DNA from 2 places in the Corynebacterium confusum genome. Region 2 is predicted to be linked to the other one. Evidence: predicted binding sites of a transcription regulator. Region 2 holds the regulator's gene; the other holds the start of a gene.
The links. The regulator LexA, encoded in region 2, represses DNA repair genes until DNA is damaged. The targets are predictions, from matches to a motif close to CGAACANNTGTTCG.

Region 1 (7,928 bases), 980 kb from region 2:
CGGTGCCGTCGATGTTGACGTTGAGGGCAGTGGCGCCGTAGTAGTTGATGCGTTTGCCGGAGCCCTGCTGGGTGGGCTGGTCCTGGAAATCGACGAACCAGCCGGGCTGGCCCTCGCCCTCTAGGTCGAAGACCACGCGCTCAAAGCCGGGGTGCTGGCCGATGCGCATGTTGGTCACCATCAGCCGGGCGGGTGCCGGTGGGCGCTGGGTCTTCATCTCCTTGTCGGCGTCCCCCAGGGGGCTGGGACCGGAGACGTTCTGATCCTGCTTGTCGGAGTCCGCCGAGGAAGAATCCGTGGGGTGGGCGACGCCAATCCCGGCGAGCATGTCCCGGGAGCCGTCTGTAGAGCAGGCAGACAGGCCACACGCAGCGGTGATAAAAATTGCTGCAATTTGGGCCCGGCGGGCTCGGTCAGGGACAGACATAGTGCCTACGGTAGCGGTTTTTCCAGGGAGAAACAAAATACGAGTTCGATTTCACTCGAAGGGAAATAAAATTATTGCAGTGCCTCCGCTAGGGGTTATAGGCAGGCCGGCAGGAGGTAGAATGACGGTCATGTCAACAGCTGAAAAGATCGGGGAAAACGGGGCGACTGAAGCGTTGTGCTCCGACGTGTGCGTCGAGCCGCTGGCGGGTTCCGCGAAGCAGGAATCCGTTTATGTCCTCTTCGAGTGGCCCGGCGGGTGGTCCCACGACATCCTGGACGGCGGCACCTTTACCCCGGAGCTCACCGCCCGGCTGAAGGACAAGCTCGACGGGCAGGCGGGCCTCCAGCTCATTCGGCGCCCCGGCCGGGCCGGCCGCCAGGTCGGCAGCGTGCACCGCTGCTACCTGGTCTGGGCCGAGCACGGGGAAATGGAAATGCTCCTGCTGGAAGGCCCGGAAGATATCCTCAACCTGGATCTTTCCGGCCCGGGCCGCAACGGCGGCGGTGAGCTGGACACGCCCTTGGTGCTGGTGTGCACCCACTCCAAGCGCGACAAGTGTTGCGCCATCAAGGGTCGCCCGCTGGCCGCTCAGCTGGGCGAGATCTTCCCGGCGATTGTCTGGGAGACCTCCCACACCAAGGGCCACCGCTTCGCCCCCTCGGTGCTGTTGATGCCGTGGGGCTATTCCTTCGGCCGCCTGAACCTGGAGGCCGCGCGCGAGATGACCAAGCGGGCCTTAAACGGCAGCTATTTCTACCCGGCCAATCGCGGCCGCGGCCTGTATTCCCAGCGCGGGCAGGTCGCCGAGCTGGAGGTCGCCCGCCGCCTCATCGAGGCCGGCGAGGACCTGGGATATGCGGATCTGCGCCCCACGGACGCCGGTTCCGGGCCGGTGCGCGTCACCCACCGCGACGGGCGGCACTGGGACATCGAGCTGGTCCAGCGCGAATATGACGGCATCGTCGCCTCCTGCGGGAAGGAGCCGAAGTCCTCCCTCATCTGGGAAGTCGCCTAAGACCGGCCCTGGGGCATCGTTAGCCACCCGGGGCATCGTTGGCCAGTGGACGCCCCGGAGATAAAACAACCCCCGGCCGGCACTAGCTCTAGCTGTTAGGTGCTGGCCGGGGGTGGGTGTGTTGTGGCGGGGGCTGGTTAGCGGCGCATGATCTTGGCCGAGACCCAGTTGCCCAGGAACTGGGCGGCCTGGACCATGACGATGATGATCAGGGTGGCCACGACGGTGACCTGCCACTCGTAGGCGCGGTAGCCGTAGACGATGGCGAAGTCACCCAGGCCGCCGCCGCCGACGTAGCCGGCCATGGCGGACATGTCGACCACGGCGATGAACAGGAAGGTGTAGCCGAGCACCAGCGGGCCGAGGGCCTCGGGGATGATCACGCTGGTGATGATCTTCCAGGGGCCGGCGCCCATCGCGCGGGCGGCCTCGATGACGCCGGGGTCGATGCTCACGAGGTTTTGCTCGACGATGCGGGCCACGGCGAAGGTGGCGGCAAAGGCCATGACGAAGGTGGCGGGCTCGCGGCCAATGGACGAGCCCATCACGGCCACGGTGACCGGTTGCACGAACGCCAGCAAGATGATGAACGGGATAGGCCGGATGATGTTTACCGCGATGTTGAGGATCGTGTAGATAAACCGGTTAGCCAGGATTCCCGACGGGCGGGTGGTGTAGAGGAGGACGCCGAGGATAAGGCCCAGGATGCCGCCGATGATCATGGTTAGCGAGACCATGATGAGGGTGTCGACGACCGCCTCCATGAGGGTGCCGGACAGGCGGCCCCAGTCCGCTGCGGCCAAGATAGTTGTCGTCATCGCTTGATCTCCTGAATGTCGGTGGTCTGGGACATGGTGTGGTAGAACTCCTCGATGGCCTCGTCAGGGCCGTTGAGGCGGACGGTCATCTTGCCGAAGGAGTGCTGCTGCAAGGTGGTCACCCCGCCGTGAACGATGGAGATGGACACGCCGCGCTCGCGCAGCTTGGCGGCCGCGCCGAAGAAGCCGGAGTTTTCCGTCAGGTTGATGGTGAACAAGCGGCCCTCGTGGGCCAGCAGGTCGTCGGCCTCGACGTGGTCCGGGGTGTTACGCAGGGAGGTGGACACGAAGCGCTGTGCCACCGGGGTCTGCGGATTGGAAAAAACCTCGTAGATGGAGCCCTGCTCGACCACGCGGCCTTCCTCCATGACGGCGACCTTGTCGGCGATGGAGCGCACGACCTCCATCTCGTGGGTAATGACCACGATGGTGATGCCGAATTTCTGGTTGACCTGGCGCAGCAGCTCCAGGACCTCGTGGGTGGTCTGCGGGTCAAGCGCGGAGGTGGCCTCGTCGGCCAGCAGGAGGCGCGGGTTGGTGGCCAGCGCGCGGGCGATGCCGACGCGCTGCTTCTGCCCGCCGGAGAGCTGCTCTGGGTAGCTCGAGCCCTTGTCGCCCAGGCCGACGAATTCCAGCAGCTCCTGCACGCGCCGCTTGCGCTCGGCCTTGGCCACGCCGGCCAGCTGCAGCGGGTATTCGATGTTGCCGGCGGCCGTGCGGGAGTTAAACAGGTTGAACTGCTGGAAAATCATGCCGATGGAGCGGCGCAGGGAGCGCAGCTTCTTCTCCGACATGCCGGCGATGTTGGTCTCGCCCAGCAACAGCTCGCCCTCGGTCGGGGTGTCGAGCCCGTTGATGAGGCGCACCAGGGTGGACTTGCCGGCGCCGGAGTAGCCGATGATGCCCATGATTTCGCCGGGCTCCACGGCCAGGTTGATATCGTCGAGCGCCTGGGTGGTGGTCTTTTTATGCTCAAAGACCTTCGATACGTGGCGGAACTCGACGCGGGTTCCGGTAGTGAGTGATTCGGTCACTAAAAGCCCCTTGGTTGTTGCGTGTGCAGTGGCGGGTTCATTAAACGTGGCACAACCCCGGCAACGCGGTAGCCATTGAGTTGGGCGCGTCGGCGGGGTAGAAGGTGCCGGGAGGAAGTTTAGAGCTCTTCCTCGAGGCGGCTGAGGATGTCCTGCAGCTCCTCCGGGGTGCGCTCCACGGAAACGGACGTGCCCTTGGAGTCTTCCTGCACGGCTTCCTGGACCTCGGGGGTGTGCCAGATCTTGGCGAGCTCCTTAAGGGTCTCGTTGTCGGCGTCCTCCGAGCGCACGACGAAGGCGTTGATGTAGGGCTCGGCCTCCTCGGAGTTCGGGTCGTCCTGGACCACCGCGGTGGTCGGGTCGATGCCGGCGCGCTCCAGGAAGGAGTTGTTGATGACAGCCGGGGTGCCCTCGCTGTAGGCGGAGGTGGTCTGCTCGGCGCCGACCGGGGTGACCTTGACCTTGGAGGCCTTCTCATCAATGTCGGCCGGGGTCGGGGTCAAAAGCCCGTCCTGCTTCAGGGTGACCAGGTTCTGCTGGACCAGCAGGTTGATGGCGCGGCCCTGGTTGGTGGAGTCGTTCGGGACCGCGACGGTCTCGCCCTCGATGCCGTCCAGGGAGTCGTGGTCCTTCCAGAACAGGGCCAGCGGCACGATCTCGGTGGCGGCGATCGGTACCAGGTCGGTGCCGTTGCCCTTGTTGTACTCGGCCAGGAACTTCAGGTGCTGGAAGTTGTTGGTGTCCAGCTCGCCCTGCTCCAGGGCCTGGTTCGGGGTGGTGTAGTCCGAGTAATTGACGATGTCCAGGTCGAAGCCCTGGTCCTTGGCGACGGTCTCAAACGCCGCCCAGGCCTTCTTGGAGGCGTCGGTGGTGCCGACGGAGATCTTCGAGTCCTTGGTGATTTCCCCTCCCTCGGAGTCGGAGGAGCAAGCAACGAGGCCGGTCGCTGCCACGACGGTGGCGGCGGCTGCGGCAAGAGCGCGACGGATCTGCATGAGAATGGTCCTTTTCTGTGTGACTTTTATAAGGCCGGGCGGTGTTACGGGGCAGTGCCCGGGCGCCGTCCGGTAGGCGTAATAAAGCGGGTTGCGGGGCGCGCAACCTCGGTGGGTTATAACCTAACAGCCCGTATACCGCTTTGTCTATTTACTTGCAGATTTTATGCATATTCACAGACTGCTCGGTTTGTAAGGCGCGAGTAATTAGAACACCGGTTCGTATTTTACTAAGCTGTCCGCCGTGGGGTTTAACGGCGGACGGGCACTGAGCTGGTCGCGGCTGGAGAGGATCCTTTCTGGCCGCCCGGCGCTCATACCTGTACCCGTAAACCACAGTTCTGAGCAGGACGTACCGCGCGAAACAAAGAAGTCCGCGGTGTCGTTTGCGGAGCTGCACGCCGTGTCGAGTTACTCGTTTCTGCAGGGTGCGTCCGAGCCGGAGGAGTTGGTCGAACGTGCAGTTGAAATAGGGCTAGAATCCCTGGCGCTGGTGGACAGGGACGGGTTCTACGGCCTGATGAAATTCGCCGAAGCCGCCGCCCGCGCCGGGCTGCCCACGGTCTTCGGCGCCGAGCTGAGCCTGGACGAGGGCGTCCTGACGGTGCTGGCGCGCGGCCCGGAGGGCTACCGGCGCTTGTCGCGGCTTATCGCCCAGGCCAAGATGGCGGCCGGGGAGAAGAATAAGACCGCCTACCCGCCGCTGGCGCAGGTCGCCCACGCCCTGGGCGAGGAGGTGGTCTACCTCGCCGACGTGGACTGGGTGGACCGGCTAGACCAGCTGGTGGGCACCGTCGGGGCCAGCAACGTGGTGCTCGAATACGCCAGCACCATGGTGCCGGCGGACGCGGACCGCCACCGCCGGTTAGATAGTGCCCGAAAAGACTGGGGGCTGCGGGCTATAGCGAGCGCCCGCCCGGCAGCGGCGCGGCGCGGCCAGGCCCGCCTGGCGGCGGCGAAGAACGCCTTGGCCCACCGGCAGTCCCTGCAGCAGGCGGACCCGGACCAGCACCCGATGGGGGCGAGCTGGCTGCGCTCCGGCGAGGACATGGCGCGTCTGCTGCCCGGGCGGGAGGATCTGCTGGCTGCCACGGCCGAGCTGGGGCGCGAATGCAGCTTTAGCTGGGACGTTTTGGTGCCCAACCTGCCGCACTTTGACGTACCGGACGGGCACACGGAGATGACCTGGCTGCGCGAGCTGGTCTACGCGCGGGCGCGCAAGCGCTACGCCAGCCGGCCGGCCGATATCCGCGAGCGCGCGAAAAGGCAGATAGAGCACGAACTCGCCGTGGTGGAGCAGCTGGGCTTTCCCGGCTATTTCCTCATCGTCACGGACCTGGTGGATTTCTGCCGCCGGAAAAACATCCTGTGCCAGGGCCGCGGTTCTGCCGCCAACTCCACGGTCTGCTTCGCCCTCGGTATCACGAACGCGGAGCCCATCTCCGCGGGCCTGCTCTTTGAGCGCTTCCTGTCCCCGGATCGGGACGGCCCGCCGGATATCGACGTCGATATTGAGTCCGGCCGCCGCGAGGAGGTCATCCAGTACGTCTACTCCGCCTACGGGCGCCAGCAGGCCGCGCAGGTGGCCAACGTCAACACCTACCGCCGCAAGGGCGCGACCCGGGACGCCGCCCGCGCCCTGGGCTACCCGCAGGGCAGCGCGGACGCCTGGTCGAAGGGCACTGACGAGCCTCCGGCGGACGTGGTCGCACTCGCCGAGGAATTCCTGGGCCAGCCGCGGCACCTGGGCATCCACTCCGGCGGAATGGTGCTGTGCGATAGGCCTATTGCGGACGTGGTGCCCATGGAGTGGGCGCGGATGGAGGGCCGCTCGGTGTTGCAGTGGGACAAGGACGACTGCGCGGCCGCCGGCCTGGTCAAATTCGATCTGCTGGGGCTGGGCATGCTGGAGGCCCTGCACCACATGCAGGACCTGGTGGCCGAGTCCACCGGGCGGCAGGTCAACCTTTGGGAGCTGGACCTGGCGGAGGAGGCCGTCTACGACATGCTCTGCCGGGCTGACGCCGTCGGCGTTTTCCAAGTCGAGTCCCGCGCGCAGCTGGCCACCCTGCCGCGGCTGAAACCCCGCGTCTTCTTCGATCTGGTTGTCGAGGTCGCCCTCATCCGCCCGGGCCCCATCCAGGGCGGATCTGTGCACCCCTACCTGCGCCGGCGCGACGGGCTGGAGGAGGTCACCTACGATCACCCGGTGCTGGAAAAGTCCCTGGGCAAGACGCTGGGGATCCCGCTGTTCCAGGAACAGCTGATGCAGATTGCCGTCGACGCCGCCGGCTTCACCGGCGCTCAGGCTGACGATCTGCGCCGCGCGATGGGCTCGAAGCGCTCGCCGGCAAAGATGGCCGCGCTGAAGGACCAGTTCTTCGCCGGCCTGGCCGCCACCCACGGGATCACCGGGGAGACGGCGGACAAGCTCTGGAACAAGATCGTGGCCTTTGCGGCCTACGGCTTCCCGGAGTCGCACTCCCAGTCCTTTGCCTCCCTGGTGTATTTCTCCGCCTGGTTCAAGCACCACTACCCGGCGCAGTTCTGCGTGGGCTTGCTGCGCGCCCAGCCGATGGGCTTTTATTCCCCGCAGTCGCTCATCCAGGACGCCCGCCGCCACGGGGTGCCGGTGCGCCCGGTCAGCATCAACGCCTCCGGCAAGGAATCGAGCGTGGAGACCTGCGGGCCCACCCCACCCCAACCGGGTGGCCCACCTGGTCCCGTGGCCATCCGCCTAGGCCTGGGCCTGGTCAAGGGACTCGGTGACAAGGCGGCCGAGCGGGTGGAGGCCAACGCGCCGTACACGGACATCCCGGACCTGTCGCGCCGGGCGGGGCTGAAGGTCGCCCAAGTCGAGGCCTTAGCCGAGGCCGGCGCCCTGGACTGTCTGGGGCTAAGCCGCCGGCAGGCGCTGTGGCAGGCCGGGGTGGCGGCCACCGAGCGCGCCGGCATGCTGCCCGGCATGTCTGCGATCTCCGCGCCGGCCCTGCCCGGCATGTCCTCCTTCGAGCTGCTGGCCCAAGACATCGCCGCCACCGGGGTCAGCCACGACCGACAGCCGATGTCCGCGGTGCGCGGGGCCCTGGATGCCGCCGGCATCCTGCGGGCACGCGACCTGGCCGCGGTCCCGGACGGCACCCGCGTGCGCCTGGCCGGGATCATCACGCATCGGCAGCGCCCGCAGACGGCCGCCGGCCTCATCTTCTTAGGGATGGAGGATGAGACCGGGCCGATGAACGTGATGGTCTCGCCTGGGCTGTGGAAGCGGCAGAAGGTGCTCGCGCGCACGGCCAAGGCGCTGGTCATCCGCGGTATCGTCCAAAATGCCACGGGCGCGGTCAGCGTGGTGGCGGACAAGCTCGAGCCGCTGGATATCGGCGAATATTTCAGCCGCGGCTCGCGGGACTTCCGCTAGGCGGGCGACAGCCGCCGGAGGCGCCGGGAGGGCCCGGCTAGATCCGCTGGTAGAGCTCGCTAGACAGCGGGGTGAACTCGGTGCGGGAGAAGACGGCCTCGACGGGCAGGTCGAAGAACTCGCAGATGCTAAAGGCTAGGTCGAGGCTGGGCGAGTGGTCGCCGCGCTCGAGTGCCCCGATGGACTGGGGGTTGACATCCACGGCCGCGGCCAGCTCG
Region 2 (7,928 bases):
CCGCGGGCTCATCGGCCACACGCAGCCGCGGCGCCTGGCGGCCCGCACGGTGGCCGAGCGGATCGCCGATGAGCTGGGACAGAAGATAGGGCAGACCGTCGGCTACGCCATCCGCTTCGACGACCAGGTCTCCAAGTCCACCGCCGTCAAGCTAATGACGGACGGCATCCTGCTGGCAGAGATGCAGCGCGACCGCTTCCTCAACGCCTACGACACCATCATTATCGACGAGGCCCACGAGCGCTCGCTGAACATCGACTTCCTGCTGGGTTACCTCAAACGGCTGCTACCCAAGCGCCCGGATCTTAAGGTGATTATCACCTCGGCGACCATCGATCCCGAGCGCTTCGCCCAGCACTTCGCCAGCCCGGAAGGCCCCGCGCCCATCATCGAGGTCTCCGGCCGCACCTACCCCGTCGAGATCCGCTACCGACCCCTGGAATTCGAGGCCGGCGACAAGGTGGTCGACCAGGATCCGCTGGACGGGCTCGTCGAAGCCCTGACCGAGCTCATGGCCGAGGGTGACGGCGATATCTTGTGCTTCTTCCCCGGCGAGCGCGACATCCGCGACGCCATGGAGGTCATCGAGGCTAAGAAGTGGAAGGGCGTGGAGGTCACTCCCCTCTTCGGCCGCCTGTCCAACCAGGAGCAGCACCGGGTCTTTAGCCCGCACTCGGGGCGGCGGATCGTGCTCTCTACCAATATTGCCGAGACCTCCCTGACGGTACCCGGCATCCGCTACGTCGTGGACACTGGCACCGCGCGTATCTCGCGCTACTCCACGCGCACCAAGGTCCAGCGCCTTCCTATCGAACCCATCTCGCAGGCCAGCGCGAACCAACGCTCCGGCCGCTGCGGACGTGTAGCCGACGGCATCGCCATCCGCCTCTACTCGGAGCAGGACTTTTTATCCCGCCCAGAGTTCACCGACCCGGAAATCCTGCGCACCAACCTGGCCAGCGTCATCCTGCAGATGATTTCCCTGCGGCTGGGCGATATCTCCCGCTTCCCCTTCGTGCAGCCACCGGCGGACAAGGCGGTGCGCGACGGCATCGCCCTGCTCAACGAGCTGGGTGCGTTGGGTACGGCCGACAAGAACGGGCTGCCCACGCTGACCAAGACCGGCGCCACGCTCGCGCGCATCCCGGTGGATCCGCGCATGGCGCGGATGCTGGTGGAAGCCCACAAGCTGGGCTGCCTGCACGACGTCATCATCATCGTTGCGGCCATGACCATCCAGGACGTACGCGAACGCCCCCTGGAAAAGCAGGCCCAGGCGGACCAGGCGCACGCGCGGTTTAAGGACAAGACCTCGGATTTCTTAAGCCAGCTCAAGCTGTGGGACTACATTAAAGACTCCCGCAACGAAAAGTCCGGCAATGCCTTCCGCAAGCAGATGAAGGCGGAGTTCCTGCACTACATGCGCATCCGCGAGTGGTTCGACCTGGTGCGTCAGCTGCGCGAGGTCGCCAAGCAGCTCAAGTGGACCGCCCAGGAATCCGGCAAGCGTGCCGATGCCGCCATCCACCAGGCGCTCCTGTCGGGCCTGCTGTCCAATATCGGCGCCCGAGACGGCAACTCCAAGGAGTTCCACGGCGCCCGCAACACGCGCTTTATGGTCTTCCCCGGCTCCGCGCTGGCGAAGAAGCCGCCGGAGTTCGTCATGGCCGCCGAGCTGGTGGAGACCTCCCGGCTGTGGGCGCGCGATGTCGCCCAGATCGATCCCGCCTGGGTAGAGCGCCTGGCCGCCGGCCTGCTCAAGCACAGCTACTCCGACCCGGTCTGGTCGAGTAAGCGGGCCACCACCATGGTCAAGCAGAAGTCGACGCTCTACGGCGTGCCGGTGGTCCACGACCGCTCCGTGCCCTACCACCGCGTCGACCAAGCCGCGGCCCGGGACTTGTTCATACGCCACGCTCTCATCGGCGGCGAGTGGAATACCCACCATTCCTTCTTCCACGACAATGTCGCCAAACTCGACAAAGCGGCCGAGTACGAGGACAAGGCGCGCCGGCGCGGCCTGGTCGCGGACGAGGACACCCTCTTCGCCTTCTACGACGAGCGCCTGCCCGCCAATATCACCAGCGGCAAGTACTTCGACTCCTGGTGGAAGAAGGAGCGCCACGCCCACCCCGCGCTGCTGGACTTCGATCCGGAGGCGCTGGTTAACGACGCCGATAACCGCGTGACCGAGGCGGACTTCCCCGATACCTGGCGCGCCGGTTCCATGGAGCTGGACCTGTCGTACCACTTCAGCCCCGGCGATCCCCTGGACGGCGTGACCATCCAGGTCCCCGTGCCCATGCTGGCCGGGCTGGAGACCACCGGCTTCGACTGGCTGGTACCGGGCCTGCGCCTGGAGTTAGTCACGGAGCTCATCCGCAGCCTGCCGAAGGCCCTGCGCCGCACGGTGGTGCCTGCCCCGGAGTTCGCCGAGCGCGCCCTGGACAAGCTGGTCCCTTACGCCGGGCCCATTACCGAACAGCTCGCCGATGTTCTGCGGGAGCTGGGCGGCCAGGGCATCAACGCCGTGGATTTCCGCCCGCAGTCGCTGCCCGACCACCTGCGCATGAACTACGCGGCCATCGACAAGCGGGGAAAGATTATCGACTCCGACCGCGATCTTTCCGCGCTGGTCCATCGCCAGGCCGGTTCGATTAAGTCCTCGGTCTCGAAGGTCAGCCGCATCTCGGAGTCCGGGGCGGTCAAGGAATGGCGCTCGGATAATCTGGGCTCCATCGACGACGAGGTCCGCACTACGGTAGACGGCCACGAGGTCACCGCCTACCCCGCGCTGGTCGCCACGAAGGACGGCGTCGAGGTCAAGGCGCACCCCACCAAGGCCGCGGCCGATGCCGCCATGCTGACCACCACGCTGACCTTGCTCATGCGGGAGATCACCGTCAACCCGCGCCCCATGGTCAAGGGCCTGCCCTTGCAGCAGCGCGTGGCCATCGACAACTACCCGCACGGCGGGGCCGACGGCCTGGTCTCCGACGCCCGCGTGGCAGCCCTCCGCGATCTTCTACTGGAAGCCGGCGGCCCGGTGCGCTCCCCAGAGGAATTCGACCAGTTGCGCAAGAAGATCGCCCCGGCGGTTCCCGGGCGCGTGCGGCAGATGGTCGTCGCTATCGCCCCGGGCCTAGTCGAATACGGCCGCATCACCGACGAGCTCAACAAGTGGACCGGCCCGGCCATCGACGACATCCGCGCCCAGCTGGATTTCCTGCTTCCGGCGCAAGCAATCACGAAAAACGGCATCGAGCACCTGCGGCACCTGCCGCGCTACCTGCAAGCCGTGCGCATCCGGCTGGAGGAGATGAACCTAGATCCGGACAAGGACGCGGACCGCCAAGCCGAGGTCGATGAGGCCAAGGCCTACCTCAACAATCGCCTGCGCTCCCTGCCGGCCGGCCGCGCGAAGACCAAAGCGGTGCGCGATATCTACTGGATGATCGAGGAGCTCCGGGTTTCCCTGTTCGCCCAGCGCCTCGGCACCGCGCACGCGGTCTCCCTGCGGCGCATCCAAAAGGCGGTCGACAAGCTGGCCTAGCGCCGCAGCGGGAGCCTAAAAACTGGTGCGGTCGCGCCGCTTCATCAGGCGGATCTCCGACTCGAAGTCGTCCGCACTGTCGAAGGACTTATACACGGAGGCAAAGCGCAGGTACGCCACCTCATCGAGGTCGCGCAGCGGGTCGAGGATGGCCAGGCCAATATCGTTGGCATTGATCTGGGAGCTGCCATGGCTGCGCACGGTCTCCTCCACCTCCTGGGCCAGGCGCTTCAGCGCGTCATCCGAGACGTCGCGGCCCTGGCAGGCGCGCCGCACGCCACGGATCAGCTTGTCACGACTGAAGGGCTCGGACAGCCCATTGCGCTTGACCACGGACAGCACCGCCTTCTCGACCGTGGTGAAACGGCCCCGGCACGAAGAACACTCGCGCCGACGGCGGATGGACGTGCCCGCGTCAACGACGCGGGAATCAATAACGCGTGACTGCTCGTGGTGACAAAATGGGCAATACAATGTGGCTCGCTCCCCGTATCTTTCTAGCTTTCCGACTCAATCCGCCAGAGCAGATTAAGCGGATGCGCTACCAGTCTACTGCGCCCGAGCGAGCCTCAACCGGGCGGGCTAGCCCGTCTCCTAGTTCAGGGTGGCCTGTTGGGTCACGGCGCTGTCCGCCGTGCCCAGGGAACCGGCCGCATCCGCGCCGTCGACCAGGCCCATGCCCGCCGCCAACGTGCCCAGGAAGACGGCGAATCCGAACACAGCGCCGAGCGCGTAGTTGCCCTTCTGGCGCGCCTGCTCGGAGACCGCCCCACGTGGCTGCCCTGCGAAATCCTCAGCACTAAGCGCGGGCTGCGAACGACGGTCTGTTCGATTATCCAGCGTGAGCGTTCGAGAATAACGATCGCCCACGCCAGCCGGTCCACCTCCCAGCCAACCGGCGCTGGGATTGCGGTTTTCGGAAACACGGACGGAAGGCTCCCACACCGCAGCCGCGGGGACCACGGAAGGCGCGAGAGTACCGGAGCGGTAAGCTGCATATTCAGTGTCAGCAATACGGCGGTCTTCAAAGGCGAGAGTCATAGTAATCCTTCCTTTCTTTGGTGCCACCGAGTCTAAATCTGGACTCCGACATGGCATCGGCTTTCCTTCGTCCGAATGTTCGAATTAGGTTCTGTGTTCGATTTATAGCAGGCTCCCCAGAGTTTGTCTAGCGCGCGGGCGAAAGTCTCGAACATTTGTACTTTTCATGCTAGAAATGAAGGTAGGAATTTACGCGGGCCCACAGTGCCTGTGACCGACTATCCGACCTGCCAACCAACTTGGAGAGTTAAAGACCATGGCCCGACCCAGCAAATCCTCACAGAAGCCCAGCCTGGACTCCTTGAGTGCCCGCCAGCGGCGCATCCTCGAGGTCATTCACGACGCCGTGCTCCTGCGCGGCTACCCGCCGAGCATCCGCGAGATCGGTGACGCGGCCGGCCTGCAGTCCACCTCCTCGGTGGCCTACCAGCTCAGGCAGCTGGAGGAAAAGGGCTTCCTGCGGCGCGATCCCAACAAGCCGCGCGCGGTCGATGTCCGCCACCTCAACACCGAAAAGGAAGACGCGAAGGCTGAGAAGGCCAGCAAGTCTGCCGAGCTCCCCCAGACCCCGCCGGACGCAGGCCAAGTCAGCTACATCCCCGTCGTCGGGCGCATTGCCGCCGGGACCCCCATTACGGCCGAAGAAAACATTGATACTTACTACCCCATGCCGGACGAGGTCGTCGGCGGCGGAGACCTCTACATGCTGCAGGTCGTCGGCGACTCCATGCGGGACGCCGGCATCCTCGACGGGGACTGGGTCATCGTCCGCTCGCAGTCCACGGCGGAGGAAGGCGACTTCGTCGCAGCCCTGCTGGACGGCGAGGAGGCAACCGTCAAGGAATTCCACCGCGACTCCACCGGCGTCTGGCTGCTGCCGCACAATGACGCTTATTCCCCCATCAACGGGGATGAATCAGAAATCATGGGCAAGGTCGTCTCCGTGATGCGCAAGCTTTAATTCCCCGGAACTTCCCGCGTTATTCCCCCTTTCTGAGGTAATCGGGCATACAAAATCTCACGCCGCGTGTGTGTTCCCTGGTCCGGTTTGCCCGATCTACCTCAAGAAATACCCAAGCAACCCAAGAATCGGGCGCTTGGGTTTTTCTGTTTGTGTTTGCCCACGCGGTTTTTCTGAGACAATTTGAGTAGACCCATTTCACCGTGTGCGCTGGCCCATCAGCGTGCGTACCCACGGACCGAGGAGAACTCCCCCATGTATGCAGAAGAACGCCGTCGGCAGATTGCGTCCCTCACCGCCGTCGAGGGACGCGTCAATGTCACGGAACTCTCCCACAAATTCGACGTCACCGCAGAAACCATTCGCCGCGACTTGGCCGTTCTGGACCGGGAGGGCGTGGTGCACCGGGTCCACGGCGGCGCGGTGGCCTCGCAGACCTTCCAGACCGCCGAGTTCACCCTGGACACGCGCTCGCGCTCGGCCACCGGGGCAAAGTCCGCGATCGCCGAAGCTGCCCTCGAATTCCTCCCCGAGACCCCGGGCAGCATCTTCTTGGACGCCGGCACCACCACGAACGCCTTAAGCGACCTGATTGCCGCCAGCCCGCTGGCCAACCAGCTGTCCATCGTGTCCAACAGCCTGCCCATTGCCCTGTCGCTGGCTAATAACGGTATCAAGGACGTCCAGCTGCTGGGCGGTACGGTGCGCGGCATTTCCCAGGCAGTAGTCGGCGACACCGCCCTGCGCACCATGGCGCTGCTGCGCGCCGACGTCGCCTTCATCGGCACCAACGCCCTGACCCTGGACCACGGCCTGTCCACGGCGGACGCGCAGGAGGCGGCCATCAAGGCCGCGTTCGTCACCAACGCCCGCAAGGTCGTTGTCCTGTGCGACTCCTCCAAGCTGGGCAACGATTACTTGGTCAGCTTTGCCAAGATCTCCGACATCGACGTCGTCATCACGGACTCGGCCGCGCCGCAAAGCTTCGTCGACGCGCTGCGCGAGCGCGAAATCACCGTCGTCACCGCCGACGCCTAAGGCCCAGTCCCCAGATGCCGGACACCCGGCGCAGGCCCCACTCTAAGCTGTGGGCTTGCGCCGGGTGTAGTTTTTCAGCGGCGTTTAGTTGTCTGCCGCGGGGCGGGAGAATTCCTCGATGAGCTCGCGGACCTTCTCGCGGGCCTCGGAGGGGCCTTCGCAGGACACGGCCGCTGCTGCGATCTTCTGGCAGTCCTCAAGGCTGAGCTCAGACAGCTGCGCACCCACGCCGGCAACGGCGGTCGAGGCGGCCGACAGGGAGTTAACCCCCAGCCCGGTGAGCACCGCGGCGAGCATCGGGTCCGCGGCAGCCTCGCCGCAGACCCCTACGGGGACGTTGTTGTCGCTGCCGACCACGCAGGTGTGCTGGATAAGCCGTAGCACGGCCGGCTGCCACGGGTCGGTCAGGTACGCCAGCTGCGGCGACAGGCGGTCCGCGGCCATGGTGTACTGGGTCAGGTCGTTCGTGCCGATGGACACGAAATCGAGGTGCGGCATGATGGTATCTGCCATCAGGGCGGCGGCGGGGACCTCAATCATCGCGCCCGGGATTAGGTTGCGCTCTCGGCACAGGCCGGCGAACCAGCGGGCCTCGTTCGCGGTAGCCACCATCGGCGCCATGACCCAAGTCTGCGCGCCTTCCGGGCGCTGCTCGGCGGCTTGGGCGATGGCGTCGAGCTGCCGGGTCAGCAGCGACTCGTTGTCGCGGGCGATGCGCAGGCCGCGCACGCCCAGCGCCGGGTTCTCCTCATCGTCGAGGGTGGCGTAGCTAATCGGCTTGTCCGAGCCAGCGTCCAGGGTGCGCACGACGACCTTGCGGTCGCCGAAGGCGTTAAAAACCTTGGAGTAAATCTGCGCCTGCTCGTCGATGCTCGGCTCCTCCGAGGCGTTGAGGAAGGACAGCTCGGTGCGGTACAGGCCCACGCCCTCGGCCTGGGTGCCGGCCGCCAGCCGCGCGGCGTTGCCGTCGGCGACGTTGGCCAGCAACTGCACGCGGTAGCCGTCGCTGGTTTGCGCCGGGCCTTCCCACTGGGCGATCTTGGCGGCCTTGGCCTGGTACTCGGCCACGGCGGCCTGGGAGCTTTCGGAGTCCGCGCCGGTCTCGACCAGCCCGCGGGAACCGTCCACGAACAGCCACTCCCCCGCGTTGAGCTCGCGCAGCTTCGCGCCCATGGCCACGATGCACGGGATGTCCAGCTGGCGTGCGATGATGGCGGTGTGGCTGGTGGGCCCGCCCAGCTCGGTCACCAGGGCTTTGATCCGGTCGATGTCCAACGTAGCGGTATCCGCCGGCGCTAGGTCGTCGGCCAGCAGCACGGCCTCGCCCTCGACGGA

Region 1: a site for LexA is predicted at 4,502-4,515, ahead of CCONF_RS02525 (error-prone DNA polymerase). Genes of this name have one in related genera too.

The regions. Positions count from the first base shown of each region.
Region 1 covers NZ_CP047202.1:513,824-521,751, forward strand. The annotation lists gene CCONF_RS02500 (AMIN-like domain-containing (lipo)protein) at 1-427, opposite strand, end outside; gene CCONF_RS02505 (sucrase ferredoxin) at 558-1,445, shown strand; gene CCONF_RS02510 (methionine ABC transporter permease) at 1,583-2,263, opposite strand; gene CCONF_RS02515 (methionine ABC transporter ATP-binding protein) at 2,260-3,297, opposite strand; gene CCONF_RS02520 (MetQ/NlpA family ABC transporter substrate-binding protein) at 3,417-4,292, opposite strand; gene CCONF_RS02525 (error-prone DNA polymerase) at 4,537-7,710, shown strand; gene CCONF_RS02530 (helix-turn-helix transcriptional regulator) at 7,748-7,928, opposite strand, start outside.
Region 2 covers NZ_CP047202.1:1,489,252-1,497,179, forward strand. The annotation lists gene hrpA (ATP-dependent RNA helicase HrpA) at 1-3,553, shown strand, start outside; gene nrdR (transcriptional regulator NrdR) at 3,569-4,027, opposite strand; gene CCONF_RS06985 (hypothetical protein) at 4,148-4,423, opposite strand; gene lexA (transcriptional repressor LexA) at 4,851-5,555, shown strand; gene sugR (transcriptional regulator SugR) at 5,811-6,593, shown strand; gene ptsP (phosphoenolpyruvate--protein phosphotransferase) at 6,678-7,928, opposite strand, start outside.